Regions from separate parts of the Shewanella sp. Isolate8 genome, predicted to be linked through region 3. Evidence: predicted binding sites of a transcription regulator. Region 3 holds the regulator's gene; each other region holds the start of a gene.
The links. The regulator LexA, encoded in region 3, represses DNA repair genes until DNA is damaged. The targets are predictions, from matches to a motif close to TACTGTATNNNNATACAGTA.

Region 1 (8,109 bases), on a different contig from region 3:
TAAATCAAGATCAGCGAAAGCACTGTTATTAACTGAGCTATCAGAACCATTGACATTATCTTTTAGAAACTCATCACCACACTTTAGTACATACTCTATCAAAGATACATTTGGGTCGAAAATAGGGCATAGACATTTTTCAATTCGCCAAAAATACTCATACAGAAACTCAAGTAATACCTTAACTGAAAGATCCTCAAAGCTCTTTATAGCGCCCTCCCATTGTTTGGTGTATTCCCACAAATATTGTCGACGATCTTCGGGAACAACGACCCATCCTGGATAGTTCTCTCTTTGAGCTTTCCATTCTATTATAACTTCTTCGATCTGTTGTGCTATCGGCACATTCCCACTTTTATCTGGATACTTTTTAGATCCACCCTTGGGCCAATCTAACCAATCAGAATCAGATTTTTTGCTGCTACAAAACTCAAAGAACTTCTGAATGCCTTTGTAGTGATCATCCTTTCCAACGCCATCCAAATCAGACATATCAATAGGAACAATATTGTATTTCTCCAACAAACTGACCTGTGCTTTAGTTAGATTAAGTACACCGATCAGGTATATTTTTGGAGACTTTTCATCCCCTAGATTATCTCGAATCCAGCCAATCCAACGGAGAAAGTTAGGGTCATCGCCAGAGAAACCGATGAGGCATAACGTATTTTCTAGCAGTGATTGTTGGACTGTATTTACAAATGGTGCGAAATCGATTGGGTAACGTCGATAATCTTCCTCAGTGATAACAAATGGCTCATCACTAGGAAAACTTCCATGTAGTTTAATTATTCGTGGTTTTTCTGAATAAATCAGGTCCTGACTGCCAACAATTAATTGATAGTTGTGTTCTGTGACTGTTCTTGCGGTTCTTTCAAGTAAAGTGTCATAATTTGTTGTTAATATGTCTGACCAAGGAAGGTTCAACAAATCAACATGTAGTTTAGAGGGCTCATATTCACTATCAGGAATGGAATCCCTTAATAACTGATGAAGCATCGGTCTACCAAACGAAGCTTGTAGTTCATCAGCCAGCTTTAATACATTAAGGAATCTACCATCCTTTATGCTTTCACCACGCGTTTTTTCATAAAAAAGTTCACCAAGTTTGTTCCAGTCAGGAAAGGCTTTTGATGATTCGTTTATAGGTATTGCATTACAACTAAACCCTGCACCGACCATTACCGCAGCATGACCTGACCACAGCCTAGCAGATATTTCATTCAAGTGAGGTAATATGCTATTTGGTATCGAAATATTCATAACGGTGTAGTCAATTTCCTTTAATTGCTCTTCATACTCTCTGTTATACATCGCTATCTTTAAGCACATCGTGCCTATTTATGATTTACTAGTCATCAGTTCCTGTTAGTAAGATCTTAAAGCGTACCGGATGATGATCTGAATAACGAGCCCTGAATGCATTGTGGTTGTACGGCGAACCTGGGTATGGAGTCGTAAAATCCTCAAACCAGTCATCTTCCATCTCATCTATTAAGTCGATGACTTCAAACTGCCCGCCCAAAAACAAACTACTTGTATTTGACGTCGGATAAACGACGTTGTCATAAGGCCGGGGACTATTAAGGTTAGTGTTGGTCATGAGACAAGCATCTCCTGCGTTCAGTGCAGAATAGGCGTCAGGTAAAATCGTCGAGATTTCATCGCAGTCTTCAAAGTTCATGTCGCCTAACACGAAGAAATCTCGTTCAACTGAATCGTTCTCGTCTATCCATTTGGCTACTTCAAATAGCTCACCTTTACGGCGTACCTCATCCTTCTTACTCGCTCCTGGTTGCAGATGGACAGATATCAGGACAAAGTCATCTCCCGTCGCTTTTGCTTTAAACGGGGTAGCGTAAGGGACCCGCTCGTATTTATCATTATTGGAGCGATCTTCCGCTAAGAACCCCTTAGGCAAGCTTGGTTCATATTGCACTTTGTCTGGTTTAAAAAACGTGACAAACCATTCAGTTGCAGCACTATTAAGGTGAATGGTGTCATTTGTGCCCGTGTCTTCTTCTGACAGAATGTAATTAAACCCATATGAGGACATAGCTTCAAAAAAGCGCCGAGCTTCAACATCTGGCTTGTATGAGGTGTTGTCTGGAAAGGTACCATCGTAAGGTGGTGCAACGAGCTCTTGAATGACAACGATATCCTCATTCGCTAATAGTTGAGCTAGCGCCTTATCATCGCGGTCTTTAAAGTTACCCAGAAATTGAATATTGAAAGACACAATCGAAAGGTAATTAGTTGCAGCAGCGCCATTAAGTGGGAGCAGACAGTCTTGGGTATGGCAATGGTATGTACGGGTTGACCTATTAAGGTGGCCACCATTTTCATCTTTTGCACCACTGTGACCAATGGCGCTAGGCGTGAACACGGCAAAGGCCAAAGCTAATGCCATTCGGCGTATTAAGCCCGCGTACACCCTATTCATACAAACCTCCATGTTTATGACATTGCGGCGATTGAAAGACCAACTCATGGTTTCATTTCTTGCCAGCATTTGATCTGTCTCCTCTGTACGCTAAATAACTTTGCCGGAAAAAGCTAGCAAAATCGGCACGCTAGCGGACTTTGGTGTAGGACTATTTGGGTGGTAAAAATCAAAACAGGTAGCGATCTTTCGTTGAATCGAGCTGTAGCATGCAAAAGGAAAGCTCCCGAATATTGCCAAAACACTAAAGTCAGCTAAAATACTGTATAAACAAACAGTACTCATTAAATATGAAAGTCATACCCATTTTAGCCAGTGCCGGGATAACCGGCTTTGAGTCCCCAGCAACGGACTATAAACAGCTGCCATTAAGCCTCGATGAGTTGCTTATTGAGCATCCAAGCGCCACTTTTATCGGCCAGGCAAGTGGTGACTCCATGCAAGGCGTTGGCATCTTTGATCAAGATATTCTCATTGTAGATAGGCACGTAACCGTCAAAAACCAAGACATTATCGTTGCGAACTACAATGGCTGCTTTGTTTGCAAAATCATAGATACGGTCAACAGGCAGTTGATATCTGCGAACGACTCTCATATGAACACACCTATTTTTGAGCATGACTCCTTTACTATTGAGGGTGTTGTGATTCGCTCAATTCGCTGTCACCGGCAAAGCTCGATATTGAGTAGGAGTTAATAACCTTGTTCGCTTTGGTCGATGCCAATTCCTTTTACTGCAGCGCTGAACAGGTATTTCGACCTGAATGGCGTGGAAAGCCAATAGTGGTGCTCAGCAATAACGATGGTTGCATTGTTGCGGCTAATCGTCAGGCCAAGGAAGCGGGGATAAGCAAGTTCGTCCCCTACTTTCAGGTAAAGTCGTTATGTCAGCAAAAAGGTGTGATTGTTCTGTCATCCAACTATGAACTATACGGCTCTCTCTCGGCCGCGATGATGGAAGTTATTGGGCGGTTTGCGCCAGAACAACACATTTATAGTATTGATGAGTCATTTTTATCTTTCAGAAACGTTTACCCGGCTATCCCCTGTCTAATATCTCACGGTCATAAAATCCGCAGAGCCGTATGGAAAGAAGCAAGGTTGCCGGTGTGTGTGGGTATAGGAGAGACACTCACACTAGCCAAAGTAGCAAACCATGCGGCTAAACACCTACCAGGCTACGCCGGCGTTTGTGCTATCACCACAGATGAGGAGCGCAGTTGTATTCTCGAGCAAATGGAGGCTCAAGATGTATGGGGAGTGGGTAAACATATCGCGAAACGCCTAGTGGCTCTTCGTATCAATACAGCATTAGACTTGGCCCTGCTTGAACCGAGTGTTGCGCGTCAGCAATTTAGTATTGAACTCGAGCGCACAGTAAGAGAACTCAATGGCATTCCATGCAAAGGCTGGGATGCAGCAAGGGCTGATAAAAAGCAGATTTTTTCAACGAGGAGTATGGGTAACCGTATTTCTGACAAAGCATCCCTACTCCAAGCTATCACCAAGCACGTCGCCATCGCAGCAGTCAAAGCAAGACAACAAGGCTCCCTTTGTAAAACGTTGCTTGTCTTTGCGAGTAACTCACCTTTTGATGAGCGTCCGACAGGATTCAAAATCACGCTCCCCCTCGAGATACCAACAAATGATACATGCGAATTGATAGAAAAGGCTGTGCACTACAGTAGCCTTAGGTTTCAACCAGGGGTACGTTACTACAAAGTTGGCGTAGGCCTGATTGAGCTATGTAGCGAAAAGCACCTCCAACAAGATTTATTCAATCAACCTAAGAGTTCTACTCTAATGAAGGCGCTTGATTGTATCAATGCGCGTTATGGAACAGACTCGCTTTTTGTAGCTGGCCAAGGCGTTGAGCCGAAATGGCAAATGAGGCGAGACTTTCTAACACCCCAATATACGACACGGTGGTCAGACATTCCTAGGATTAAGTGTTAGATGAGGGAGCTAACAAAAGAAAGTAATTTTATCTGCAATGCGGCTTTCTTGAACTAGTGGGTTTGCCTAAATTCAGCTCTATTACTACGGAGAGGCATAACTAAAAATTGGACAAAAGTGCGCTAACGCAAACACTCTAAAGGTAGACTGAAGGATTAGGAAAAGTATTGGTAAAGCCGCGCTTTGCGGCTGTTTTGGAGCGCAGCGGAAAAACAGTCCGACAACAGCGCCTTGTTACATTTCGATCTTATAGATCACCTTTAATCTTTTATATAACTCGTTACTCAGATCTCTGTAGCCTTGCTCATTTGGCAAATACTTCAATGCTCTATGATGCCCAAGGTCTGACGGGATATCATCTAACGATTGCGTTATTGGTATTACTGTTTTACCAAGTGTATGAGCGATTCCGGTTTCATACATGACATTCGGGTTTCTACCCGTAAAATCAACCACAATGACCTTCGCACAAAAAATCAAATCAAATATGTCCTGCATAAACGTGGAGTTATCCCAGATATCATCCGCTCTTAGGCACTCTAGCTGCATGTACTCAGCCACACGCTTTACCGCATCGTAGGTGCCAGAAAAGCTGGCATTGAAAGGCATCATCACCGAAATCAGCTTTTCATTTTGGGGCTTTTTCGGAACATTAAAGACACTTGGTTTAAAACTGATGAGCTGTTCCGTAGGGACTTCCTCGTAAGAAGAAGATACAAATTGTCCATGCGCGGGACATAGCTTTACAACGCCATTTGATTGCTGTGCAATTGTTAATTCATAGGTCTTAAGACATGTTTCGACCGCTTGGATAGACTTTTCTCTATCCACGTTTTCATTGAACAAAAAGTGATCTGGATGCAAGAGATATTCAATTACCTTTTTCATCTCCGCAGATGGCATATTCTCTTGGAGCGCTTTGCGTTCATTTAACTCCTTTAATACGTCATTTACCCATACACGGCGAGTTGATCCATCGTGAACATAATCTAGATCGAGATCCACAAAGAAACGAGTCAAATATGAGGAGCTGCGGTAAGGAAAGCTTCGAAATGGATCATCGCCGCAAATCATTTCTGCTAGTTTCATTAACCCTGCGGCACCAATTTTCATTCAGATAATTCCCTCTTACTCGAATTAGAAATGTCCCTATGACAGCTATGTTATACATCTTATTGATCATGTTGGTAAACAATACTTCCATCTTCTAGCTCTACTTTTTTAAGCAAGTCTCTTGACGAACCCAAATGCGATTCCCGCAAGCTTTTCCAAAAAGAACTATCCGACAGTACTCCCAGTTCTTTTTCGATGAATAATGCTGCCAACTCTTTCATTAGCTTTAAATCGCTTTCCATTCGACGTTTATCAGAATAGTTGTCAGGGTTTACTAGAGGGTTGCCATGTGCGTGAGCAACTGCACAACGGCCCTCTTCGTACAAATACTTACCAATATCGTTCTCTACCTGTCTTAGCTCATTCAATCTATCGACTGCTGGGGAATACAATAAATGCTCTAAGTTATTATTGATCCAGTCTTTTTGACCTGCTCCAGCTCCGTATTTGATATTTAGAACTTTAAAAAAACTCAGGAATGCAAATGGAACTGAATTGACGGACATCCCTTCTCTGAACAAACCCAAAGCCAAATCAGATTCTACAGTTTCTGCGGACGGAAGATACAAATAGTCCCAAGGTTCGACCTGTGCGTATCCGGATACGCCATAAGTACCTTGGCCCAACCAGCCTGGCCGTTTTGGATTATTTGAGCCTGCTGGGAATAACTCTACAACACCACCGTTTCGAGACCACGCTAAGCGACTTAAAAATCTACTTGCAACTGTTCCTCCGATTTCAAAAGTCGTCCCATCAATGTCGAAAACAGATACTGTGCACGCCAATTCCATCGGGCTTTCTGGTACTTTTCTAAGCGGCTGCAGAACAATCTTGTAACCTTCAAATGGAATCTCAACCTGTTTTCTTGGCCAAGAGAACCTAGGGGATACTGCCATATCAAGCCATAGCATTTAGGACTCTCAACTCCTTGGTGTATAACGCCCGCTTAACAGGCGAAAAAAGCTTGGCTAAAATTAGCGACGAAGGTGCGCAAGCCAAGCTTTTTGCGTCCTTTGTTAAAGCGTTTGTTATATGCATTTTGCACGAACTACTCTGATAAGAAACCATAAAACAAACTGTTTAGTTTGTTGGCACACTCGCTAAAATCGTCCGCAGCGTTCTCAAGGTCGATGAGTTCAATTATTCCGTTTGAGCTTAACCGTTGTTGTTTGTTTGGGCTCGTACAAGGCTTTCCGTGAACTATTCTGTTTCTTAATTCCACTAGATCTGAAAATTGCTTAGAAAGTAGTTTTAACTGTTCTCGTTCTGAGCTTTTTGGCATGTTTCTAGTTGCGTCTATAAACTTCTTAGCTATTTGGCCGGCTGTAAGTTCATTGCCGACTACCTTATGAATTGATTGTGGAATGATTTTTTCCATACACCAGACAACTTGCCACTCTAGCCTTGCAAATGTGTATGCAGCCAAACCAAGAGCGGTAACATAATCGGTGTCAACGGGACACCTTAATCTGTCATCCTTCACTTAAATCTCCAATGCGTATAACGCCCCACATAAACCGCGCGAGGCACGATCGTCGGGCGACCATAGGGAGCGGATTTGATGTGATGGTTAGGTGCCAATTCCGCCAAACTGCCTAATGAATTCACTTTTTTCATGCGCTCTTACTTCACCTTGCTTTGTTTGGCAGTCAAATGACAATAGCTGCCAAATTGTATCTACTCCAAAATCGAAATACACAGGTTTTGTTGCTGTAGACCAACGAGCTAAAAGCTTACTGCGGCCATGCCACTTTATCATTCTGTAACAAGGATCATTTGTGTGATGTCCGCACAAGCTATTGCCGAAATAGACCTTGTCAAATTCGTTCTTAGCACCATTTACTACCCAAATCATGTTCTTGTAGAAAGCTTCGCGGCTACGGGCTTCTGCGTCATCAATCGTGTAACTTTGAAATTCGATTACCCAACGATCTGGAACATAGACGTCAGCGATATGCCGCTCTAAGGTATTTGGATCTTGAAATACAACCTCCTGGTGCTCAGGAAGAAAGTAGTTCTTCCAACTTCTATGCCACTCAGATTCGTTCTCCCACCATGGGTCGCAATGTAATTTGTCTTTGTGTGCCCAGTGATGCACCTTGAAGCGACCACATTTTGATATGGTTTCCCCCCCGCAGCACCGACATATGCCTCTTAGCTTGGGGGATGGTTCTGCCTTTACGTTATCAACAATTGCGTATCGCACATGGACTCCCTGCTGGCACCTAACGCCCGCATAACGGGCAAATACTGGTTGGCTATAATCCGAAGCGCAGCGTAGGAGCCAACCAGTATTTGTCCAGTTGATGCGCTTGTATGGCATTAACGCACACTTCGATAAAAAGAATTGCCGTTTACTTTATTAAACTCAACTAAATTATTGTCTTCGAGCACTCTCGCTACGATTGCAAATAACCACCCTTTTTTACCATATTGAGTGTTATTTTTAGGAACAGATACAAAGTTTAACTCGAGATCTTTTCTTATCTCTTTAGCTGGAACCCAACGTTCAGAATCGAATTGCTCCTTGTCCTTTATATACTCCAAAATCTCATGCGCAATTGCATCAATGTGACTATGAATTCTATCTTTTCTA
Region 2 (8,109 bases), on a different contig from region 3:
GTTTCCGTCATCTCAACCATGAAGGTCGACCGGCCGGAGGCGAGATCGTCCGCGGCGCCAATACGGGTAAAGATGCGATCCACTGGGCCGATGGCGGCCTTCTGCGCCGGCACGAAGCTACCGATATGGGCCATCAAAGTGATCAGTGCGACCTGACGCATATAGGTTGACTTACCGCCCATGTTAGGACCGGTAACGATCAGCATGCGCCTCGCCGGGTTGAGGCTGACAGGGTTGGCGATAAATGGCGTCTGACTGACGCGCTCGACCACGGGGTGCCTTCCCGCCTCGATATTTATGCCGCTCTGAGCCGTGAGTTCTGGCCTGTGATAGTCCAGCTGCTCGGCGCGCTCAGCAAAGTTGGTGATCACGTCAAGCTCGGCGGCGGCGCGGGCGAAGGCCTGTAGCTCGTGCAGGCGGGGCATTAGCAGATCGAACAGCTCTTCCCATAGCTGTTTCTCCAGTGCCAGAGCCTTGCCCTGACTGGAAAGCACCTTCTCCTCATGTTCCTTGAGCTCGGCGACGATATAACGCTCTGTGTTCTTCAGGGTCTGTCTGCGCTGATAGCTCATGGGGACCAGATCTGACTCGCGGCGACTCACCTCGATGTAATAGCCGTGCACCCTGTTATAGCCAACCTTCAGGGTTGAGGCGCCGGTGGCAGCCTTCTCGCGTGCCTCGAGTTCGGCAAGGTAGTCGGTTGCGCCCTGGCTGAGTTTGCGCCACTCATCCAGCTCTGCATGATAGCCCTCTTTAATCACTCCACCGTCGCGGATCAGCATAGGCGGGTTGTCGACGATGGCGCGGCTTAGGAGGGCATGCTCTTCGGGAAACTCGCCGATAGATTGCGACAGGGTATGCAGATGTGCGCTGTGACAATCGGCTAGCTGTTGCTGTATTTCGGGCAATAGGGCGAGTGCCTGACGCAGGCGGGCAAAGTCACGGGGGCGAGCACTGCGAATGGCCAGACGCGCCGTGATACGCTCTATGTCGCCCAGGGCTTTTAGCTGCTCGTGCAGACTCTCGTGATAACCATTGTCCAGTAGCTCGTCGATAGCATCGTGACGGGCACGAATGATGTTGTGGTTGCGCAGTGGTTCGTGGATCCAGCGCTGTAACATGCGGCTACCCATAGGAGTTGCCGTGTTATCCAGTACCGAGGCCAGGGTGTTGTCGCTGCCCCCCTGCAGGTTGCGGGTCAGCTCCAGATTCTTTCGGGTGGCCGCGTCCAGCACTATGCTGTCGCACTGATTGAAACGTGTGATGGCGTTGATATGGGGCAGGGCGGTGCGTTGGGTATCTTTTACATACTGGATAAGGCAGCCAGCCGCCTGCAGCGATAACCTGACTTCGCCCAGGCCAAAGCCATAGAGGTCTTTGGTGCCGAACTGTTCCAGCAGCAGCTTGTAGCTGGTGTCATAGTCGAACTCCCATTCGGGACGGCGACGCTTACCCGAGAGCGAGGCGATCAGTGCCGGCTCGCTGAAATCTTCGCTGTAGAGCAGCTCCGCCGGATTGGTGCGTTGTAGCTCGGCTTCCAGTGCCTCTTTGCTGGCCAGCTCTGTAACCACGAAGCGCCCGGATGAGACATCCAGGGTCGCGTAACCAAAGCCAATCTTACCGTGATAGACGGCGGCAAGCAGGTTGTCTTGCCTCTCCTGCAACAGGGCTTCATCGGTCAGCGTGCCAGGGGTGACGATGCGCACGATTTTTCGCTCCACCGGTCCCTTAGTGGTGGCGGGGTCACCTATCTGCTCACAGATAGCTACCGAGACCCTGAGTTGCACCAGCTTAGCCAGATAGCCTTCTACCGCATGGTAGGGGATGCCCGCCATGGGGATAGGGTCACCGCCACTCTTGCCCCGGGCCGTTAAGGAGATCCCTAACAGCTCAGATGCACGCTTAGCATCGTCGTAGAAGAGCTCGTAAAAATCTCCCATACGATAAAAAAGCAACATATCGGGTGTTTCGGCTTTCAGCGTCAGATATTGACGCATCATGGGGGTGTGCTTTTCAAGATGTTGAGTATCGACGGCGTTCATGAATTAACCAAGGTATCCTGCTACAAAAATGTCTGTCATAGCCCCGCGGCTAGCACAGAATGAATGGCCTCAATACTAACAATAAATTGATGGCGGTTGCGCATTTATCCTGCCTGTTTGGATAAATTTAGTGCTAATGCGCCTTGGGGCATTTAGCTGGCTTTGTCGGAGCTTAGGCAAAAATAATCGCATACAGTACTTGATACTGTATGATTGTACAGTATACTAGGTTTCATATTGAGACAGCCTAAAGCGATGCAGAAACCGTCTGCGGGCTTTAACTTAACGGATACCCCACAGCGCAGCGTCTGTGATTGAGAGGAAAGCAGAATGAAGATTGATGCGAATAAAGAGAAAGCCCTGAGCGCGGTTCTTGGCCAGATTGAGAAGCAGTTTGGTAAAGGCTCTATCATGAAGCTAGGTGAAAACCGCTCTATGGATGTTGAGACTATCTCAACGGGTTCTCTGTCGCTGGACGTTGCATTGGGTGCGGGTGGTCTGCCACTGGGTCGTATCGTTGAGATCTATGGTCCTGAATCTTCGGGTAAGACGACCCTGACCCTGGAAGTGATTGCGGCGGCTCAGCGCGAAGGTAAGGTTTGTGCCTTCATCGACGCCGAGCACGCGCTGGACCCTATCTATGCGCAAAAGCTGGGTGTGGATATCGATAACCTGCTGTGTTCTCAACCCGATACTGGCGAGCAGGCCCTTGAGATCTGTGACGCACTGACGCGTTCTGGCGCTGTGGATGTGATCATCGTCGACTCGGTAGCTGCCCTGACGCCTAAGGCGGAAATCGAAGGCGAGATCGGTGATTCTCACATGGGTCTAGCCGCGCGTATGATGAGTCAGGCGATGCGTAAATTGGCAGGTAACCTGAAGCAATCTAACACCTTGCTGATCTTCATCAACCAGATCCGTATGAAGATTGGTGTGATGTTCGGTAACCCTGAGACCACAACTGGTGGTAACGCGCTTAAGTTCTACGCCTCCGTTCGTTTGGATATTCGTCGTACGGGCGCCATCAAGGATCGTGAAGAGGTTATCGGTAACGAGACCCGCGTTAAGGTGGTGAAGAACAAGATTGCCGCACCGTTTAAGCAGGCAGAGTTCCAGATCCTCTATGGTGAAGGCATTAACCGCACAGGTGAGCTGGTGGACCTTGGTGTGATGCACAAGCTGATCGAAAAGTCGGGTGCCTGGTACAGCTACAAGGGCGACAAGATTGGCCAGGGCCGCGCTAATGCCGGTAAGTACCTGGTAGAGAACCCAGAGATTGCCGCAGAAATCGACCAGGCGCTGCGCGCCATGCTGCTGGGTGCTGGTCAAGTGGTTGCCGAGTCGGCCACTGGCGATGAGAATGTCGATCTGGAAACCGGTGAAGTATTTTAAGCTGACCCGTTTCAGCTAATCGGTTTTTGATGACTCAGGCTTTGCAATGACCTTGGTTCTTTCATGACAATGTCGGCGATGCAAGTTGCGGTGGGCCTGCTGGCCCGCCGCGATTATTCCCGCTATCAGATAAAGAGTAAGTTGAATCAGAAAGGCTTTCTCGACGGCGAGATCGAAGCGGTGCTTGGCGAATGTGAGCGCCAGGGCTATCTCGATGACGCCAGGTTTGCCGGACTTTTGTTGCGCTCTCATATTGCCAAAGGTCATGGTCATAATAAGATTCGTCAATCCATGTCGCAGAAGGGACTGACTAAAGAGGTTATCGAGTCGACCCTCAATCAGAGCGATTGTGACTGGTTCGAGCTAGCGAGACAGAAAGCCGTCAAGAAGTATGCCGCTAGCGGCCCTATTCAAGATCAGAAAGACCGCGCCAGGCGAGTGCGTTATCTTCTCTCCCAAGGTTTTGGCTTCGACCAGGTCGCCTATGCCTTAGAGGTCGATCTCGACTTAGATTAAGCCCAATTCCCTGTCGACTATCCAAGCAATGGCTCAGGCTATGAATCAGGCAATGACTCACACTGTGCCCCAGACTATGACCCAGACCTGGATTAAGTCATAGCCTGAAAATCATCCTCGCTCTTTAGCTAGCAGACCCAATGGAAACTGAGGCTTTTTACGGTTTCTTTGGGGATCCTCGGCTAAACCTCTGGTTGTTCCCCCATAGACTGCTTATAATGCTGGGCTAACTGAGCATCGTCGGTGAACCTTTTGCTTTCATCGCTAAAATAATCAAATTCAGGATGATTTCATGTATCAAACCACTGCAGCGCTGAGAAGTGCTTTCTTGGAGTTTTTCCGCAGAAACGGTCACCAGGTTGTGGACAGCAGTTCACTGGTACCTGGCAATGATCCCACCTTGCTATTTACCAATGCAGGGATGAACCAGTTTAAAGATGTTTTCCTTGGGGAAGACAAGCGTGACTACACTCGAGCCACCACGGCCCAGCGCTGTGTGCGCGCCGGCGGTAAGCATAACGACCTAGATAATGTCGGTTACACTGCGCGTCACCATACCTTCTTCGAGATGCTGGGTAACTTCAGCTTCGGTGATTATTTCAAGCAAGATGCGATTCGTTTTGCCTGGACCTTCCTGACCGAAGAACTCAAGCTGCCAAAAGAGCGTCTGTGTGTCACCGTCTATGAGACAGACGATGAAGCCTTCGAGATCTGGAACAAAGAGATTGGCGTAGCGGCCGAGAACATCATTCGCATCGGCGATAACAAGGGGGCTGCATATGCCTCTGACAACTTCTGGCAGATGGGCGATACCGGTCCTTGTGGTCCTTGTACCGAGATCTTCTACGATCACGGCGAGCATATCTGGGGTGGCCGTCCCGGCACGCCTGAAGAAGATGGTGATCGCTTCATCGAGATCTGGAACATAGTATTCATGCAGTACAACCGTCAGGCCGACGGCACCATGGATCCGCTACCTAAGCCTTCGGTCGATACCGGTATGGGCATAGAGCGTATCGCGGCTATCATGCAGGGCGTACACTCAAACTATGAGATCGACATCTTCCAGTCACTGATCAAGAAGACCGCCGAAATATTGGGCGTTACCGATCTGGAGAACAAGTCGCTGCGCGTCGTCGCCGACCACATCCGTTCTTGCGCCTTCCTGGTTGCCGATGGCGTAATGCCATCAAACGAGGGCCGTGGTTACGTACTACGCCGTATCATTCGCCGCGCCGTGCGTCATGGTAACAAGCTGGGTGCTACCGAGGCCTTCTTCTATAAGCTGGTACCGACACTCATCGAAGTCATGGGTGACGCAGCCAAAGAGCTGGTAGCGACCCAGGCGATCGTCGAAAAGGCACTGAAGGCGGAAGAGGAGCAGTTTGCCCGTACGCTTGAACGTGGTCTTGGTATTCTCGACAATGCCCTGAGCCAGCTAGAAGGTAAGGAACTTGATGGCGAGACAGCCTTTAAGCTTTACGATACCTATGGTTTCCCTGTGGATCTCACCGCAGATGTATGCCGCGAGCGTGATATCACGGTCGATGAAGCTGGCTTCGAAGCGGCCATGGCCGAGCAGCGTAGTCGCGCCCAGGCGGCGGGACAGTTTGATACAGATTACAACGAAAGCCTGAAGATAGATGCCGAGACCGAGTTCTGCGGTTATAGCGACCTTAACGGTGAAGCCAAGGTGATTGGTCTCTATGTCGATGGTCAGGCGGTCGATGCCCTAGCCGAAGGCGACCAAGGTGTCGTGGTGCTCGACAGTACGCCATTCTATGGCGAGTCTGGTGGTCAGTGTGGCGACAAGGGCCTATTGAGCGCCGAAGGCGTCGAGTTCCAGGTGAAAGACACCCAGAAATATGGTCAGGCAATGGGCCATATCGGTCAGGTTAAGACTGGTGGCATCGCCATGGGTCAAACCCTTAACGCTGCAGTGGACAAGAAGCTTAGACATCGCACCGAACTCAACCACTCTGTGACTCACCTGCTGCACGCCGCGCTACGTCAGGTACTGGGTACTCACGTGAGCCAGAAGGGCTCTTTGGTAGAGCCTGAGCGTCTACGTTTCGACTTCTCTCACTTCGAAGCCGTTAAGCGTGAAGAGCTTAAGCAGGTCGAAGATCTTGTTAACACTCAGATCCGTCGTAACCACAAGCTGAAGGCCGAGGTGATGGATATCGACCAGGCGAAAGAGAAAGGCGCTATGGCCTTGTTTGGTGAGAAATATGACTCACAGGTTCGTGTGGTGACCATGGGTGACTTCTCTATCGAGCTGTGTGGTGGTACTCACGTGGGTCGCACGGGTGATATCGGCCTGTTTAAGATCACATCTGAAGGTGGCATCGCCGCCGGTATCCGTCGTATCGAGGCGGTCACAGGGGCGGCGGCGATCGCTTATGTCGGTGAGCAACAGGCTCAGCTCGAACAAGCGGCTTCCTTGCTCAAGGGCGATAGTGCCTCTGTTGTGGCCAAGCTTAAGGCGCAGCTGGATAAGACTAAGCAACTTGAGAAGGAGCTGTCTCAGCTTAAAGACAAGCTGGCGGCGGCGACCAGCGCCGACCTAGCAGGTGAGGCTCAGGAGCTTGCAGGCGTTAAGGTGCTGGTTAAGCAGCTAGAAGGCGTCGAAGCCGGCGCGCTACGTGGCCTACAGGACGAGCTCAAGCAGAAGCTGCAATCTGGCATCGTAGTGCTGGGGATTGCCGGTGATGCCAAGGTGAACTTGATTGCCGGTGTGACCAAAGACTTGACCGGTAAGGTCAAGGCCGGTGAGCTTGTTGCCATGGTGGCTGCTCAGGTGGGCGGTAAGGGCGGTGGACGCCCAGACATGGCTCAGGCCGGTGGTAGCGAGCCTGCTAAACTAGCGGGCGCATTGGATTCTGTGATTCCTTGGCTGTCTGAACGTTTGGCCTAAGTTGCCTCAATAGAAAAAAGCGCTCCCTGAGCGCTTTTTTTGTGCCATATTGATTGAAGCATAGGCCGAGGTACGGTTTAAGGTGTTAAATATAAAGCTGGTTTACTTGACCGCCCTTATATCTTGGATATCTGTTAATGAAGATTTGGCTAAATCAGCGATGTGCGGCACATTTAAACGAACTAACATGCAATAAAAGGGTGTTTTTCATCAGAACACTATTAATTTGTACTAAGCTGACCGTATAATAAGGTCATAACGGAATAATGCCGTATAAGCAGAATTAGGAACTAAAGGAGCAAAAAATGCTGATATTGACTCGTCGTGTTGGTGAAACACTGATGATTGGTGATGAAGTTACTGTCACCGTTTTAGGCGTAAAGGGTAATCAAGTTCGTATTGGTGTGAATGCACCAAAAGAAGTTTCAGTTCATCGTGAAGAGATTTATCAGCGTATTCAGTCTGAAAAGTCAGGTAGCTCTTCGGAAGGCGGCAATTTTTAAGCGATAGATATAACCGGCGTTACACGATAAGAGTCAGCAAGTTTGCTGGCTTTTTTGTTTTTAGCTGGCAGCTTTTTAACCATAACGGCGACATAGCATACAGGCCCTTAGGGGAAATAGGGATAACTGCTTAAAAACAGCTCAAACAGCATTTGTTTAGGAGAAATGGTTTGACTTATTTTCTTCAAACAGTAATATGTGCGCCAAGAAAACGGAGAGGTGGCCGAGTGGCCGAAGGCGCTCCCCTGCTAAGGGAGTATGGGCTTTATCTCCCATCGAGGGTTCGAATCCCTCCTTCTCCGCCATTTCTTAACTGACAAAACAGGGCGCGTGTAGCTCAGCTGGATAGAGTACCTGGCTACGAACCAGGCGGTCAGAGGTTCGAATCCTCTCACGCGTACCATTTGTTTTTCAGTAAAAGTAGGTTTATAGATATAAGATGCGCGTGTAGCTCAGCTGGATAGAGTACCTGGCTACGAACCAGGCGGTCAGAGGTTCGAATCCTCTCACGCGTACCATCTCTTCACTTACTTAAATTTCTGTGCGCGTGTAGCTCAGCTGGATAGAGTACCTGGCTACGAACCAGGCGGTCAGAGGTTCGAATCCTCTCACGCGTACCATATTTTAAAATCGACGGTTTTGGCCGTCGTTTTGTTTGAAAGCCTAGAATTTGCGCGTGTAGCTCAGCTGGATAGAGTACCTGGCTACGAACCAGGCGGTCAGAGGTTCGAATCCTCTC
Region 3 (8,109 bases):
CATCATCTGTGGTGAGCTGTTTGCTGGCGATACGCACCTCGCCCTTGCTGCTGCGCTTATAGGCGCCCAGCCCCGCAATGGCGTAATAGACCACGCCCGTCATAGGCACATAGACTACGCCCATGATAGGGCGATTGTGCTCGACCAGGGCGATGATCACCGAGAAGTCACCGCTACCGGCAATAAACTCGCCCGTGCCATCTAGGGGATCGACTAACCAGTAGCGCTGCCAGTCGGCGCGCTCGACGTAGGGGATATCGGCATCTTCTTCGGATAAAACCGGGATCTCAGGGGTGAGACTGTTAAGCTGGGAAGCGATGATCTTATGGGCCGCGATATCGGCAGAGGTCACCGGGGTATTGTCGGATTTCACCTCTTTGTCAAAACTGCCCTCGAGGTAGATCCCTTTAATGGCTTCTCCCGCCTCGATGGCAATCGAAATCGCCTGCTCAACATACTCTTCTGGCTTCATCACAACTCCAACAGCCTACATCTGGCAATGCCTAATATGATAATTCGGATTAACTACTTTAGTTTTAGATGTTTCTGTGCCAAAAACAAGGCGCTAACGCTTCGAGATTCGGAAAAGTCATCTTCTAATAACAACTCAGACCACTGGCTCAATGGCCAGCGTACCACCTCTATGGGTTCGGGCTCGTCACCCTGCAATCGACTCTCATACAGATCTTCGGCGACGAAGATCTGCATCTTGCTGGCAAAGTAGCCAGGCGCCAGGCTTAACTCCATCAGATGGGTCAACTTACGGGCACCAAAGCCGATCTCCTCCTGCAGCTCACGGTTGGCCGCCTGGGCATGGGTCTCGCCGGGATCCACCAGGCCTTTGGGGAAGCCCAGCTCGTAACTATGGGTGCCTGCCGCATATTCGCGTCCCAGCAGGAGTTCCTCGCCATGCACAGGCACCACCATCACGGCGCCGCGGGTATTACCCTTCATGCGCTCATATTGGCGCTCAACCTGATTCGAAAATTTTAAATGCACCTGCTCTATCTGGAACAGACGGCTCTGGGCAACAACTTCGGCATGTAGGATCTGCGGCTTTTTGTCCGACATTGAACTTCCTGAAAAATGGCGTTTGCTTAACCACTCAATCTTACTATGATGGGCCTAATCCACAACTCAAACCAAGGAATTTTTTTACTACCTTTATGTTTCCCTGGAATAAGATAGATACCGTATTGTTAGACATGGACGGTACCCTGCTGGATCTGCATTTCGACAACCACTTCTGGCTCAGCCTGGTGCCTCAGGCCTTGTGTCAGCAGCGGCAGATCCCACCGGCCGAGGCCCAGCAACTGGTAGAGAGTGCCTATGCCAAGGTCTTCGGCACCCTGGAGTGGTATTGCCTCGAATATTGGCAACAGGAGTTGGGTCTGGACATTCTGGCGCTGCATCACACCCTGGTCGACAGGATCCAGCTGCGTCAGGACAGCATGCCCTTTCTCGGCACGCTCGCCAAATACGGCAAGCGGCGCATCTTAGTCACCAACGCCCATCCCCACAGTCTGGCGTTGAAGCTCAAACATACCGAACTGGCTAGCGGGTTAGACGAGATGCTCTCCAGCCACACGACAGGCTATCCCAAGGAGCATCCCAAGTTCTGGCGTCACCTGTTTAATGAGTTTTCCCTGGATCCCAGCCGCTGCCTGTTTATCGACGACAGTGAGCCCATTCTACTGGCGGCCCAAAAAGCCGGCGTAGGCTATCAGCTAGGGATCAAGAATCCCGACAGCCAAAAGCCGCACAAGCAGTTTGCCGACTTCCCTGCCATCGACGATTACCATCATCTACTCGTCTCCCTAGAACAGGCTCAACGAGACTAGCCGCCTGCGCTTTACGCGCTAATCGCTTGATGTGACTGACAGAAAATCTGGTTAATACTTGCACTGTATAAAATACTGTATATACTGACAGGTACTGTATGGAAAGACAGGATTAATCATGAGACCCTTAACCCCGAGACAAGCCGAGATTTTAGATCTGATTAAACGCAATATTGCCGACACTGGCATGCCGCCTACCCGTGCGGAAATTGCGCGTCGCTTAGGCTTTAAGAGTGCCAATGCTGCCGAGGAACACCTCAAGGCGCTGGCCAAGAAAGGTTGCATCGAAATCATGCCCGGCACCTCACGCGGTATTAAGCTGACCCAAGAGGAAGAGCCTGAAGATCTCGGTCTGCCTCTAATCGGCCAGGTTGCCGCCGGTGAGCCCATTCTGGCCCAGGAGCATGTGGAGCAGCACTATCAGGTTGATCCAAGCATGTTCCGCCCCAGCGCAGACTTCCTGCTGAGGGTCAAGGGTGACAGTATGAAAGATATCGGCATTCTCGAAGGCGATCTGCTGGCAGTACATAAGGTCGAACAGGCCAGAAACGGTCAGATCATCGTTGCCCGCGTGGAAGACGATGTCACGGTTAAACGCTTCGAGAAGCGCGGCAGCACCGTGTTCCTTCATGCAGAAAACGAAGAATATTCCCCTATCGTCGTCGATCTCACCACTCAGAGCCTGAGTATCGAAGGCCTGGCCGTTGGCGTGATTCGAAATGGAGACTGGCAATGAACAACCTAATGGGCATGGCGCCACGTCATCCAGGACTTTGGGTCGATCTCGACAGCTCGCTTAAGCGCGGCGATGGCAACACTATCTCTACCACGGCAAGTTCGACTCAGGGCAAGCAGGAGCTCCAGGCCCTCACCCCTGAGCTAGCCAGACTCAGTCAGCAGGGGCAATGGGTGGTGCTGATCAGCCCGCCAAACATAGGCTACAAACAGATGCTGGCCGACGGCGGTGTTCGCATGGACCGTATATTACTTGTGCACACCAAGGATGAGGTCGAAACCCTGTGGGCGATGGAAAAAGCCCTCACAAGTGGTACATCCAGTGCGGTGATCTGCTGGGCACAAACCCTGGATGCCCGTGACAGTCGTCGCCTACAGATAGTCGCCAAGAATACCCGCGCATTAGGGGTAGTGATCGAAGATGCGAACGGTCACTTACCTGCCAGCCCGTTTTCCCAAGAGGATCTCAGCGGTCAGCCCTCGAATCTGTTTAGCTCGCTACACTAATCATCCTCGCACTACCTTTCCATACAAACGCCCCGCAAGGGGCGTTTTTGTGTCTGTTTTGTTTAGCAAAATAAAATAAAAGTGATCTTGATCAATATTTAAACAGCCATTAAGTTAGTAATAGATATCAACGATTATTTGTTATATCGCACAATTTGGTTGTCGGCTTGAGCGGCGAAAATAATCTTGTAACACCTCGCCCACGGAAGCTGAAATTGGTCTGATATATTCAGCCGTAAGTGCAAGCGTGGTCACCACCAACAGAACAAGAGTTTCACCACCGACGCACTTTGAAGTCATCGTTGCTTTTTTGGGAACTGAAGAGTTTGCATAGAGCCGAGACATACTGTGTGGCTCTTCTTTGTAGTTGCCTTCGCAATTGACAGAGGAGAAGTCTAGTGAAGCAAGTGTTGTGTTGTTTGCTGGCGTTGCTATTTACGCCCACCATACTCGCAGCAGATATGCCCCTGAACATGACATCAGGGGTCACAGAGATCAGTAATAAGGTGTTTAGCCTGCATATGACGATTCTCTATATCTGTTGCGCCATAGGCCTGGTCGTCTTTGGCGTGATGATCTACGCCATCATCAACCATAGACGTTCTAAGGGTGCCGTCGCGGCAAACTTTCATGAGAGCACTAAGGTAGAGATCGCCTGGACGCTCGTGCCTTTTGCCATCTTGATCCTCATGGCCATCCCAGCCACTAAGACACTGATCGCCATGGAAGATCCCAGCAATGCCGATCTCACCATTAAGATCACAGGTTCCCAATGGAAATGGCACTACAGCTACTTCGATCAAGACATAAGCTACTACAGCCTACTCGCCACTCCCAGAGAACAGATAGAGGGCAAGGAGGACAAAGGCGAACACTATCTGCTGGAGGTCGACAAACCGCTGGTGCTGCCGGTCAATCGTAAGATCCGCTTCCTGATGACCTCGGAGGATGTGATCCACTCCTGGTGGGTGCCGGCCTTCGCGGTGAAGAAGGATGCTAACCCAGGCTTCATCAACGAGGCCTGGACCCGCATCGACAAGCCAGGCATCTACCGCGGCCAGTGCGCCGAGCTTTGCGGCAAGGATCACGGCTTCATGCCGATCGTGGTGCAGGTGCTTTCCGAGGCCGATTTCGACAACTGGATTGTCGAGCAGGAGGCACAGGCCAGCGCGGCCGCCGCCGAGGCGCAGGCCGCACTGTCGAAAACCCTGTCGAAAGAAGAGCTGATGGCCCAGGGCGAACAGGTGTATATGGCGCGCTGCGCAGCCTGCCACCAGCCAAATGGCGCCGGCCTCCCGGGTGTATTCCCCTCGCTCATCGGCAGTCCAATCATAAAAGGCCCTGTCGCCGATCACATCTCTGTGGTGCTACACGGTCGATCTGGCACGGCGATGCAGGCCTTCGCGCAGCAGTTGACCGCCACAGAAATTGCCGCCGTGGTGACCTACGAGCGTAATGCCTGGGGCAACGATAGCGGCGATATTGTTCAGGCAGCCGACGTTAACCAGGCAAGCTCAGGTGCACCAAGCGGCACAGATGCCGGTACAAATGCCGAGACGGCCCAGCCGACACCTCCACCAGCAGCCACAACGACCGAGTCAACCGAGCCGGCCTCCTCTAATGATGACGCTAAAGCAGTGGTTTTAGACGACCTCAGCATGGATGAGCTGATGGCTAAGGGCGAGCAGGTTTACCTCGGCCACTGCGCCGCTTGCCACCAGGCCACAGGCATGGGTCTGCCGGGCGCCTTCCCGGCACTCAAGGGCAGTGCCATCGCCACAGGGCCCGTTGATAACCACATCGACATAGTGCTTCACGGCAAGCCGGGTACCGCCATGCAGGCCTTTGCCAGCCAGTTAACGCCTCAGGAACTCGCTGCGGTGATCACCTTTGAGCGCAACGCCTGGGGTAACAACACAGGCGATATGGTTCAGGCAACAGACGTCAATCAAGCAGGTCAATAGGGAGGCATTATGAATGCAATAACGCGTGAAGCAGATATGGATGCCACTCATATTGGCGAACATTCGACCCACCATGAGGAGCACCCCACGGGAATAAAGCGTTGGCTGTTTACCACCAACCATAAAGATATCGGTACCCTCTATCTCTGGTTTAGTTTCATCATGTTCTTAACCGGCGGCGCCATGGCCATGGTGATCCGTGCCGAGCTTTTCCAACCGGGTCTGCAACTGGTGGAGCCGAACTTCTTCAACCAGATGACCACGGTACATGGTCTGATCATGGTATTCGGCGCCGTGATGCCAGCCTTTACCGGCCTGGCTAACTGGCTGATCCCTATGATGATAGGGGCGCCAGACATGGCCCTGCCGCGCATGAACAACTGGAGCTTCTGGATCTTGCCCTTCGCCTTTGCGATCCTGATTAGCTCGCTGTTTATGGAGGGCGGTGGCCCTAATTTTGGCTGGACCTTCTATGCCCCGCTGTCGACGGCCTATAGCCCGGACAGTACGGCCTTGTTTGTCTTCTCGGTACACATCATGGGGATCAGCTCCATCATGGGCGCCATCAATGTGATCGTCACCATAGTCAACATGCGCGCCCCCGGTATGACCTGGATGAAGCTGCCACTGTTTGTCTGGACCTGGCTGATCACCGCCTTCCTGCTGATCGCCGTGATGCCAGTGCTTGCCGGTGTGGTCACCATGGTACTGACCGACAAGTTCTTCGGCACCAGCTTCTTCGATGCCGCCGGCGGTGGTGATCCTGTGATGTTCCAGCATATCTTCTGGTTCTTCGGCCACCCCGAGGTCTACATCATGATCTTGCCATCCTTCGGCATCATCTCGGCCATAGTACCGGCCTTCAGCCGCAAGAAGCTGTTTGGCTACTCCTCCATGGTATACGCCACCGCCAGCATCGCGATCCTCTCGTTCCTGGTCTGGGCCCACCACATGTTTACCACAGGGATGCCGGTGTTCGCCGAGCTCTTCTTCATGTACTGCACCATGCTGATCGCCGTACCGACCGGGGTGAAGGTATTCAACTGGGTAGCCACCATCTGGCGCGGCTCACTTACCTTCGAGACCCCCATGCTGTTCTCGCTGGCCTTCATCATCCTCTTCACCATAGGCGGCTTCTCCGGGTTGATGCTGGCCATCACGCCGGTGGATTTCCAGTACCACGATACCTACTTCGTCGTGGCTCACTTCCACTATGTGCTGGTGTCGGGCGCCATCTTCTCCATCATGGCGGCGGCTTATTATTGGCTGCCTAAGTGGACGGGACACATGTATAGCGAGAAGCTGGGCAAGCTGCATTTCTGGTGCTCCGTCATCTCGGTGAATGTGCTCTTCTTCCCCATGCACTTCCTGGGACTGGCGGGCATGCCGAGACGTATTCCAGACTACTCGATTCAATTTGCCGATGTGAACCAAATTGTCTCTATCGGTGGTTTCGCCTTCGGCCTGTCGCAACTGATCTTCCTAGTGGTGGTGATCAAGTGCATTCGCGGCGGCGAGGCGGCTCCCAGCAAGCCATGGGATGGCGCCGAGGGTCTGGAGTGGACCCTGCCAAGCCCGGCCCCCTACCATTCATTCTCGACACCACCCGAGGTGAAATAGCATGACGGACACTAAGGCGTACTCCAACCGTAAGCTGATCGGCCTATTGCTACTAGGTTGCGTGGGCATGTTTGGATTCGGATTCGCCTTGGTGCCCCTATACGATGTGCTATGTGAAAAATTAGGCATCAATGGTAAGACGCAATCGACCGCCGCCGAATATAAGGCGGTGACCATAGACACCAGTCGTACGGTAACGGTCGAATTTATGGCTCAGACTCAGAAAGATATGCCCTGGGTCTTCGCCCCCGAGATGAAACGTATTCAGGTGCATCCGGGTGAGGTGATCCGTACTCAGTTTCACGCCAAGAACCTCTCGGCACAGCAGATTGTCGGACAGGCGATCCCCTCTGTCTCACCGGGACAGGGCGCGGCCTACTTCCACAAGACGGAGTGCTTCTGCTTTAACCAGCAAAGACTCGAAGCCAATGCCGATGCGCAATTACCCTTGATCTTCTACGTCGATACCGAGCTGCCCGAGCAGATCTCGACACTGACCCTCTCTTATACGCTATACAACATCACCGACAAGGGGTACGTAGGTGATGTTGAGCAAGGAGCTGTGAAATGACAAGCAAACATGAACACTACTATGTCCCCGCCCAGAGCGCCTGGCCCATCATAGGTGCCGTCGGTCTCTTCCTGATCGCCTATGGCGCCGGCAGTTATGTACAGCAGTTACAGACGGAACAAACCAGCGGGGGTTATATCCTCACCGCAGGGATCGCCGTCATCCTCTACATGGTCTTCGGCTGGTTTAGGACAGTGATAGGCGAGTCCATGTCCGGCCTCTACTCTAAGCAGATGGATCGCTCCTTCCGCCAGGGAATGAGCTGGTTTATCTTCTCCGAGGTGATGTTCTTCGCCGCCTTCTTCGGTGCCCTGCTCTATGCCCGCACCATTGCCGTGCCTTGGCTCGGCGGCGCCTCAAACAATGCTATGACTCACGAGGTGCTCTGGCCCAATTTCCAGGCGGTCTGGCCCCTGGTGACCACACCCGATGGCACCAAGACGGAGGCCATGGGCTGGACGGGTCTGCCTCTGTACAACACCATCATACTGCTGACCTCGTCGGTCACCCTGCACTTCGCCCACGTGAGCCTGGAGAAGAGTAAACGCACCGCGCTCACCCTCTGGCTGGGGATCACCATACTCTTAGGTCTCGCCTTCCTCTTCCTCCAGGCGAAAGAGTATGCCCACGCCTATCAGGAGATGGGGCTGACCCTCTCCTCCGGCATCTATGGTAATACCTTCTTCCTGCTCACTGGATTTCACGGCATGCACGTGACCCTGGGAACCATCTTTCTGTTCGTGCTCTTCTTACGGGTATTAAAGGGGCATTTCACGCCTGATAAGCATTTCGCCTTCCAGGCGGGTAGCTGGTATTGGCACTTTGTGGATGTGGTCTGGCTCTGCCTGTTCGTATTCGTCTATGTCCTCTA
Region 4 (8,109 bases), on a different contig from region 3:
TATAGTAGATAGGGGAGTGGGCGGCGAGCCCGGCACCATCCGGACTCGCAAGCACTATCTTGAGGCGATTCTGCTTAGCGAGGTAACCCTCGGCCTGCTTGGCATTGGCAAACAGCGGCAGTGCTCTCTCAGGATTGACGGCTTTCTTACTGCGGCCCTGGATCAGGCTGATGGCGCCTTTGGTGAGGGTGGACAGATCCCGGGTATTGACCTTGATGCCGTCCAGGGAGGCGTCGATCGCCAGGGCCGATTCGGCAACGAAGTAGCTACCCTGATGGATCAGCTTGGCAAATTCGGGCCAGATCTGGATGCGGTAGGCCAGGCCGGAAAAGTCAGGTTTAAACTCGACGCCGTCGACCTGACCTATGGGCAGTTGTTTATAGCGCACCTCGGCGCCTGCGCTGATCCCTGGGTTTTCCTCGGCGCTCAGGCTGAGCAACAGTGGCGGCTGTGTGTGCTGCGGTGCCTTAGCCAGCAGTGGGTAGCTGGCCTGATGTTCGCCGCTGCCGGGCATGAAGGCTACCACATTCCCGGTAACCAGTCGGCTGGCATGCTTGATGCCGCTAAGCGATAGATCGGCACCTTCGAGCCAGAATTGACTGTCTGTGCCGAGAAGCTCGGCATATTGAGTGGCGATATTTGCATCGAAGGTCACGCCTGACTCGGTTAGCTGGGTGTGGGTGATCTGGCCTATGGTGATGCCGCGATAGACGATGTCGGCGCCTGTGCTTAGGCTATCTGCGTCATCGGCCGTGAGGCTGAAGCTAATGCCGCCCAGGGCATGCTCTTTATCCTCGAAGATGGTGAAGGTCTGATTGACGTTCGCCTGCTCGCTGCTGCTTTGTGAAGAGAAACTGACGCCACCGGCGAGGATGGCCGAGAGGCTCTCTGTCTTAACCTTGATGCCAGATAGCGAGGCGTCCAGCGCCAGCCCGGAGACATTCCAGAAGCGTGAGTCCTGTTTTACTAGGTGGGCATACTTCTTCTCTATGTAAGCATTGAAGAGGATGCTGTCGTCGTTCACCAGGCGATAGCTGACTATTTTTCCGACCGGGATCTGACGGTAAAACACCTGAGAGCCCACATCCAAAGAGCCGAGGGATGGGCTGGTGAGTTCGATCATCAAACCATCTGAGCCAGGAGCCACCGGCGGGGCCTGATCTTCGGCGGTAAACTCGTTCTTGTAATCGCCTTCGCCTGGCTGGATGGCGATATAGTTACCCGAGAAGAGGGCGTCTAGCCCTTCTACACCCGTGATCGATGCCTTAGGGGTCACCAGCCAGAACTTGGTCTCATCGCGTAGGAAGGGGGTCGAGCGATAATCCATCAGCAGATCCACATAAACGCCCTGGAGTTGATCGTCGATACTGATATCAACCACCTTACCCACGGTTAATCCCTGGTATCTGACCAGCGTCTTACCCACGTCTATCCCTGTGGCGCTGGGGAAATGGATGCGCACTTCGACGCCGGACTCACGAATGCTCTTGATCCCGAGCCAAGCTCCCAGGGCCAAAGCGATCAGAGGAAGTAGCCAGATGGGAGAGAAGAGTTTTTTCTTAACGACTTTTGGTGTTTCAATTTGTGTCATCTTTCGATTCCAATCGGTCCCAGAGTAAACGCGTGTCTAATACTTTTGCGGCCAGCTGTGTTAACAGAATCACCAAGGCGAAGGCGGTGGCCGCAGGCGCCGGCTTGGCATCCCAAATCTGTCCCATGTTAATGAGCGCCGCGGTAATGGAGATCACAAACAGATCCAGCATGGACCAGCGACCTATCCATTCGATGATATGAAAGCCAGCCATGAGTGTTTTTTTCGAGATCGGCAGGCGATAGCTGATCGCCGTCAGGTAAAGCGCCAGGCCAAAAATTTTCAACATAGGCACTAAGATACTGGCGGTAAACAGAATAATGGCAATAGGTAAAAGGTCTAGGTACACCAGGTGGTTAATGCCGCTGAAGATGGTGTCCTGGCGTACCTGCCCCTGACTGGTCATGATGGTGATGGGGTAGAGATTCGCCGGAAACAGCAAGATGGCGGCGGTGATCAGCAGTGCCCAGCTCTTCTGCACACTGGTGCGATCCCGGCTCTGCACCGCCTGTCCGCAGCGTGGACAGCTGCCCTGATCGAGATGGCACAGAAACTTACAGGTAGGGCAGTTGGTCAGCCCCAATGATTCGCCCTGGGGAGGCCTGCTGAGCTTACTCATCCAGTACGCTCCACATATGCTCTATGTCATATTCCCGTTGCATGAAGATCACCATGATAAACAACATGGTGAAACAGAAGGTGCCGATTCCGAAATAGAGATCGGTGTAATCTGAGAGCTGAAATACCGAGACGAATATGCTGATCATGTAGATCTCAAGCATGGAGAGCTGCGCCAATAAACTGTGCTGTTTCAGCAGCTTCTTATAGATATTGCGAAAGAAAGGGATCTTGAGTCGGTATTTTACGATCAGCACCTGGGTGAGTATCGACAAAATAAGCAGGCCAGGGGCGATCACCGCCGCCACCAATACGGCAATGCCCACGATCCAATAGCCCTGAGCGGCCACGGCCATGGCGCCTCCGGCTATGGTGGTGGTGCGAATGCTGCCGAGAAAATGCATCTCGAGCACAGGAAAAAAGTTGGCGGGAAAATAGAGCACCAGCGCAGTGATACACAGGGCTAACATGCCGTTGACGGAGCAGTAGGGGGTATCATAGAGATTGGTATGGCAGCGTGGGCAGAGGGCCCGCACCCCAGTTGGCAAGGCGCGTTTTCTCACGACCAGATCGCAAGCACGGCAAAGAACGATACTCTTATCTAACACCTCTGTTTTCATATCTGTTCTGGGGCGCTTCCTGTCATCTAAGGCTATATCAATAGTGAGAATTTCTTGATATAGACCAGTAATCTATTGCCTATAAGATATTACTATAGTCAATCTATTGAAATACCTAGGGCCTGTTGATCTTTGCTGTTTGTTTTTGCAGCAATTTGTAGGTGGTTTATACAAGGCAGAGCCTGTGTTGTGTAGTATTCTAAACCAACGGGCGATAACGCAGTAGAAATGGCCTACAAAAGCTGCCCAAAGGGTTCATCTAAACGCGCGCTGCACTTTGTTGCTCGCCATTCACATAGAGTAACTATGCTTCATGACTCTCGCCTCGCGCAAAATGCGTTTAGATTGAACAAAAATTAAACTTGAAAGATCAACAGGCCCTAATAAGGTGGCTCCCAAATCCGGAGCTAATAGTTGCGCAGATTCTAACAGATAAAGTTTGAGACTTGCATAAGAAGTTGTATTTATGAGATTCTACAACTGTATATAAAAACAGTGTGAGGGCGAATATGGCAGTTATAACGAAATTTGTCGTAGTCAGAGAAGGGGTGGAGAAGATGACATTCACATCTAAGAAGGAGGCGGATGCCTACGATAAGATGCTCGATATCGCGGATAATCTTCTTCCTTTTATTGAGCAAGTTGATTTAGGCTTAGATGAAAATGCATTAGAACAACTTTGTTTCTACATGGCAGAACATAAAGATCAGCTCATGGGACTCTTGAAAGGCGGCGCAGCAACTAAGGCTGCACCGGCAAAGAAACCCGCCAAGAAAGCTGAAACGAAAACATAAATTGTTAGGAAATTTGTATGAGTACACCTTGTTACACGACGCTTACCCGTCAAGTTGAAGCCCTGTTTAGCGGCGAAGATAACCTCGTCGCGGCGATGGCAAACTTCTCGGCGCTGCTCAACGAGCATCTGGATGATATTAACTGGGTCGGCTTCTATCTGCTGCAAGGTGATCAGCTGGTGCTGGGCCCCTTCCAAGGCAAAGTGGCTTGTACCCGTATTCCGGTGGGGAAGGGAGTATGTGGCACGGCGGCCCAGAGTGATACCACTCAGCGCATCGAAGATGTCCATGCTTTCGACGGCCACATCGCCTGTGATGCCGCCAGTAACTCGGAAATTGTGATCCCACTGCGCCGTGACGGTCAGGTGATCGGCGTACTCGATATTGATAGCCCCTCCTTCTCTCGCTTCGACGAGGCGGATCAATTGGGGCTAGAGTCCTGCGTAAAAAGTCTGGAAAAGGCTTTATTTGCTTAAACTACAACCAATTTTGCACAATTGATGGTCGCTTTCGTCTGGCGCGCCCTTATAATAGGCCGCTTGATGAATTCAAAAACACGCCGTGAGATTTTTCATTAGTTGAAATGAATACATGGCGTTTATTGACTGTAATTGATAAGGTATGTTGGATTGTGTGGTCGCCGCCTAGCGGCATGTAAGCGACCCGATGTCTAACCAATATGAACGACACGCCAGTGCCGACGTTAACCCGGCGAGGTGATAGTCCCTTTTAAACTGTGGAAGTAATGATGGAATCAACAGAAAAGTTGACCGACACCAACGCAATTCTTGCGTATTTATATGAAACATTTCCTTTATGCTTTATCGCTGAAGGTGAAACTAAGCCTCTAAAAATAGGATTGTTTCAAGACTTGGCTGAAAGGTTAGCTGATGATTCTAAAGTCAGTAAAACGCAATTAAGAATCGCCTTACGCCGTTACACCAGTAGCTGGCGTTACCTGAAAGGGGTTAAGGCTGGGGCACAGCGTGTCGATCTCGACGGCAACGAGTGTGGCGAGCTTGAGCAAGAGCATATTGACCATGCACAGGCTACACTGAAGGAGAGTCAAGAGAAGGCTAAGGCAAAGCGTGCTGCGAAAGCGGCGGCAGAAAAGGCTGAGAAGCCTGGTCCTAAGTCTGAGAAGAAAGCCTTCAAGAAGCCACAGCCTAAGCGCAGCAGCAAACCAGCGCCTAAAGCGGCTAAGCCACAGGTTGAAGCCAAGGATTTAACCCCGGCAACACTGACCGAGTTGAAACCAAATCAACGCGTGAGTGTCAAACTAGGTAAATCACCTGTTGCAGGTGTTGTCCTGGACATCAAGAAAGAAGATGTTCAAGTACAGTTAGATTCAGGATTGACGGTAAAAGTCCCGGTAGAGCATATCCTGTTATAACTGTTCATCGTTTAAAAGGAGTAACTTGTTGATGCGAAAACTCACTCTGGCAGCATCCATTGCCAGCATCTTTGTAGGATTCTCGGCATGGGCACTGACGCCCAGTATTCCATCTAGCGAGTTGCCCTCTCTAACGCAAGAGCCGCAACATAAAGTAGCGAGCAAGCGAGTGACGGGTCTGTTCACTCGCGCCCATTATCATAGATTCGATCTGGACGATGCCTTCTCCGAGCAGGTGTTCGAGCGTTACCTTAAGCAGCTCGATTATCGCCGCAATGTCTTGCTTCAGAGTGATATCGACAGTTTCAAGCCTTATGCGACCCAATTTGACGACATGCTGAAAAGCGGTGATCTCACCGCCGCCTACAAGATCTTCGATCTGGTGCAGCAGCGTCGTTATGACCGCTTCGCCTACGCCTTATCTCTGCTCGACAAAGAGATGGACTTCAACGCCCCCGGCGACAGCTATCAGTACGACAGAGACGAAGCCGCCTGGCCAAAAGATGAGGCCGAGCTCAATGAGCTGTGGCGTCAACGCGTCAAGTACGATGCCTTAAACCTTAAGCTGACCGGTAAAAACTGGGATGAGATCGTTAAGGTGCTCGAGAAGCGCTATAACAATGCCATCAAGCGTCTTAGCCAGACCAAGAGTGAAGATGTCTTCCAAGGTGTGATGAACGCCTTCTCTCGCAGCGTCGAGCCGCACACCAGTTACCTGTCGCCACGCAACGCCGAACGTTTCCAGATGGAGATGAACCTGAGCCTCGAAGGCATAGGCGCAGTGTTGCAAATGGATGACGACTACACAGTGATCAAGAGCCTGGTGGCTGGCGGCCCCGCGGCCAACAGCGAAAAGCTGGCACCGGAAGATCGTATCGTGGGTGTCGGCCAGGAAGGTAAAGAGATAGTCGATGTGATCGGCTGGCGACTGGATGACGTGGTCGAGCTGATCAAAGGGCCTAAGGGCAGTAAGGTCATTCTGCAGATCCTGCCTAAGAAGGGCGGCTCTTCTGCCAAGCCAATCGACGTGACCATAGTACGTGACAAGATCCGTTTAGAAGATCGCGCCGCGACCTCAGAGGTGATCGAGCCTGAAACCGGTAATTATGCCGGCCGCAAGGTTGGGGTGATTAAGATCCCAGGTTTCTACATGAACCTGTCTCAAGATGTCACCAAAGAGTTAGTCAAGCTCAAAGAGGCCAAGGTTGAAGGTGTTGTTATTGACCTGCGCGGTAATGGCGGCGGTGCATTAACCGAGGCGACGCTGTTAACAGGCCTGTTTATCGAGCAAGGCCCTGTGGTGCAGATCCGTGATGCTAACGGTAAGGTGTCGCAAAATCGCGACAACGACGGCCGTGTGACCTATTCAGGACCGCTCACCGTGATGGTAGACCGTTACAGCGCCTCGGCGTCAGAGATCTTCGCCGCCGCGTTACAAGACTATGATCGCGCGCTTATCGTGGGTGAGTCGACCTTTGGTAAGGGCACAGTGCAGCAGCATAAGAGCCTGGGCCGTATCTATGATATGTATGACAAGCCTATCGGCCATGTGCAGTACACCATCGCCAAGTTCTACCGTATCAACGGCGGTAGCACTCAGCTCAAAGGTGTGACACCGGATATTCCGTTCCCGAGTGCACTCGAGCCGGGCGAATACGGTGAAGCCGAGGAAGCCAACGCCTTGCCTTGGGATAAGGTGCCTGTGGCCCAATACGGTACGCTTGGGGATATTACCCCTGAGCTAGTGACCAACCTCGATTCGCGTCACCAGCAACGTATCAAGAAAGATGTTGAATTTGGCTATATCGATCAAGATATTGCCGAGTTTAAGAAGAGCCACAAAGAAACCAGCGTCTCTCTGGTAGAGAAAGAGCGTGTGGCCGAGCGCGAAGCGAATGATGAGAAGCAACTTGTTCGCCTCAACGAGCGCCGTGCGGTGGCAGGCCTAGAGGCACTTAAGTCTCTGGATGACGCCGAAGAAGATGTGAAGGCGCCGGACGCATTTCTCGACGAGACAGTCTATATCACTCTGGATTTAGTGGATATGGAAAGAGTGGCTAAAAACCAGGCGAAATAATATTGAGCCAAATTTTTTAAAAACGCGCTATTGGCGCGTTTTTTTATAATCTTTTCAGATGAGGGAATCTAAATGGCACAGGTTAAGGCCAAATATTTAAAAGACTATCGCGCACCGGATTTCACAATTTCTCATGTGGAGCTCTCTTTCGTGCTCGATGGTGCCAATACTCAGGTCACCGCGGTGAGTCAGGTGAAGCGTTTAAACGACGCCGCCCAGACGTTGGAGCTTGATGGTGAAGGGCTGAGCGTGAGCCAGCTACTGCTTAATGGTAAGACTCATGATTATCGCGTCACCGATGGCCAGTTAAGCATAGAAACCGACTTAGCTGACTTCGAACTGACCATAGTGACTAAGCTGGATCCCCAGGCTAACCTGGCGCTAGAAGGCCTATACATGTCAGATGGCGCCTATTGTACTCAGTGTGAGGCAGAGGGTTTCAGACGCATCACCTATTTCCTGGATCGCCCCGATGTACTGGCGGTCTACAAGGTGCGTATCGAAGCCGACAAGGCGGCGTTTCCTTACCTCTTGAGTAACGGTAACCGCGTCGACACTGGCGATCTTGAAGGCGGGCGTCACTTTGTTTGCTGGGAAGATCCTTTCCCGAAACCGGCATACCTGTTTGCCCTGGTAGCAGGGGACTTCGATCTGCTGGACGATAGCTTTACCACCAAGAGTGGCCGCGAGGTTGCGCTGCAGGTCTTTGTCGACAAGGGCAATCTGCACAAGGCACACCACGCCATGGCATCGCTGAAGAAGTCGATGGCCTGGGACGAGAGCCGCTTCGATCTCGAATACGATCTGGATATCTACATGATAGTCGCGGTGGATTTCTTCAACATGGGCGCCATGGAGAATAAGGGCCTCAACGTGTTCAACACTAAATATGTGTTGGCGGACAAAGACTCGGCGACGGATGAGGATTACCACGGCATCGAGTCGGTAGTGGGGCACGAGTATTTCCATAACTGGACGGGCAACCGTGTCACCTGCCGTGACTGGTTCCAGTTGAG

Region 1: L1D43_RS04865 (S24 family peptidase) is a predicted target of LexA. The motif match lies at 2,704-2,723, and genes of this name have one in related genera.
Region 2: recA (recombinase RecA) is a predicted target of LexA. The motif match lies at 2,246-2,265, and genes of this name have one in related genera.
Region 4: L1D43_RS06600 (YebG family protein) is a predicted target of LexA. The motif match lies at 3,308-3,327, and genes of this name have one in related genera.

What each region holds. Positions count from the first base shown of each region.
Region 1 covers NZ_JAKEVI010000001.1:1,101,151-1,109,259, reverse strand. Annotated here, with positions in the region: gene L1D43_RS04875 (SIR2 family protein) at 1-1,314, opposite strand, end outside; gene L1D43_RS04870 (endonuclease/exonuclease/phosphatase family protein) at 1,352-2,512, opposite strand; gene L1D43_RS04865 (S24 family peptidase) at 2,734-3,141, shown strand; gene L1D43_RS04860 (Y-family DNA polymerase) at 3,147-4,400, shown strand; gene L1D43_RS04855 (hypothetical protein) at 4,635-5,513, opposite strand; gene mauJ (methylamine utilization protein MauJ) at 5,573-6,424, opposite strand; gene L1D43_RS04845 (HEPN domain-containing protein) at 6,562-6,996, opposite strand; gene L1D43_RS04840 (competence protein CoiA family protein) at 7,084-7,719, opposite strand; gene L1D43_RS04835 (hypothetical protein) at 7,836-8,109, opposite strand, start outside.
Region 2 covers NZ_JAKEVI010000001.1:802,244-810,352, forward strand. Annotated here, with positions in the region: gene mutS (DNA mismatch repair protein MutS) at 1-2,042, opposite strand, end outside; gene recA (recombinase RecA) at 2,373-3,434, shown strand; gene recX (recombination regulator RecX) at 3,498-3,950, shown strand; gene alaS (alanine--tRNA ligase) at 4,243-6,867, shown strand; gene csrA (carbon storage regulator CsrA) at 7,173-7,370, shown strand; tRNA gene L1D43_RS03470 (tRNA-Ser) at 7,584-7,675, shown strand; tRNA gene L1D43_RS03475 (tRNA-Arg) at 7,697-7,773, shown strand; tRNA gene L1D43_RS03480 (tRNA-Arg) at 7,812-7,888, shown strand; tRNA gene L1D43_RS03485 (tRNA-Arg) at 7,914-7,990, shown strand; tRNA gene L1D43_RS03490 (tRNA-Arg) at 8,043-8,109, shown strand, end outside.
Region 3 covers NZ_JAKEVI010000005.1:174,630-182,738, reverse strand. Annotated here, with positions in the region: gene cysQ (3'(2'),5'-bisphosphate nucleotidase CysQ) at 1-472, opposite strand, end outside; gene nudE (ADP compounds hydrolase NudE) at 526-1,071, opposite strand; gene yrfG (GMP/IMP nucleotidase) at 1,167-1,841, shown strand; gene lexA (transcriptional repressor LexA) at 1,960-2,577, shown strand; gene L1D43_RS18630 (SulA-like leucine-rich domain-containing protein) at 2,574-3,083, shown strand; gene coxB (cytochrome c oxidase subunit II) at 3,482-5,047, shown strand; gene ctaD (cytochrome c oxidase subunit I) at 5,084-6,667, shown strand; gene L1D43_RS18615 (cytochrome c oxidase assembly protein) at 6,669-7,238, shown strand; gene L1D43_RS18610 (cytochrome c oxidase subunit 3) at 7,235-8,109, shown strand, end outside.
Region 4 covers NZ_JAKEVI010000001.1:1,484,632-1,492,740, forward strand. Annotated here, with positions in the region: gene L1D43_RS06585 (MlaD family protein) at 1-1,591, opposite strand, end outside; gene L1D43_RS06590 (paraquat-inducible protein A) at 1,578-2,210, opposite strand; gene L1D43_RS06595 (paraquat-inducible protein A) at 2,203-2,829, opposite strand; gene L1D43_RS06600 (YebG family protein) at 3,339-3,623, shown strand; gene L1D43_RS06605 (GAF domain-containing protein) at 3,641-4,099, shown strand; gene proQ (RNA chaperone ProQ) at 4,372-5,016, shown strand; gene prc (carboxy terminal-processing peptidase) at 5,048-7,093, shown strand; gene pepN (aminopeptidase N) at 7,166-8,109, shown strand, end outside.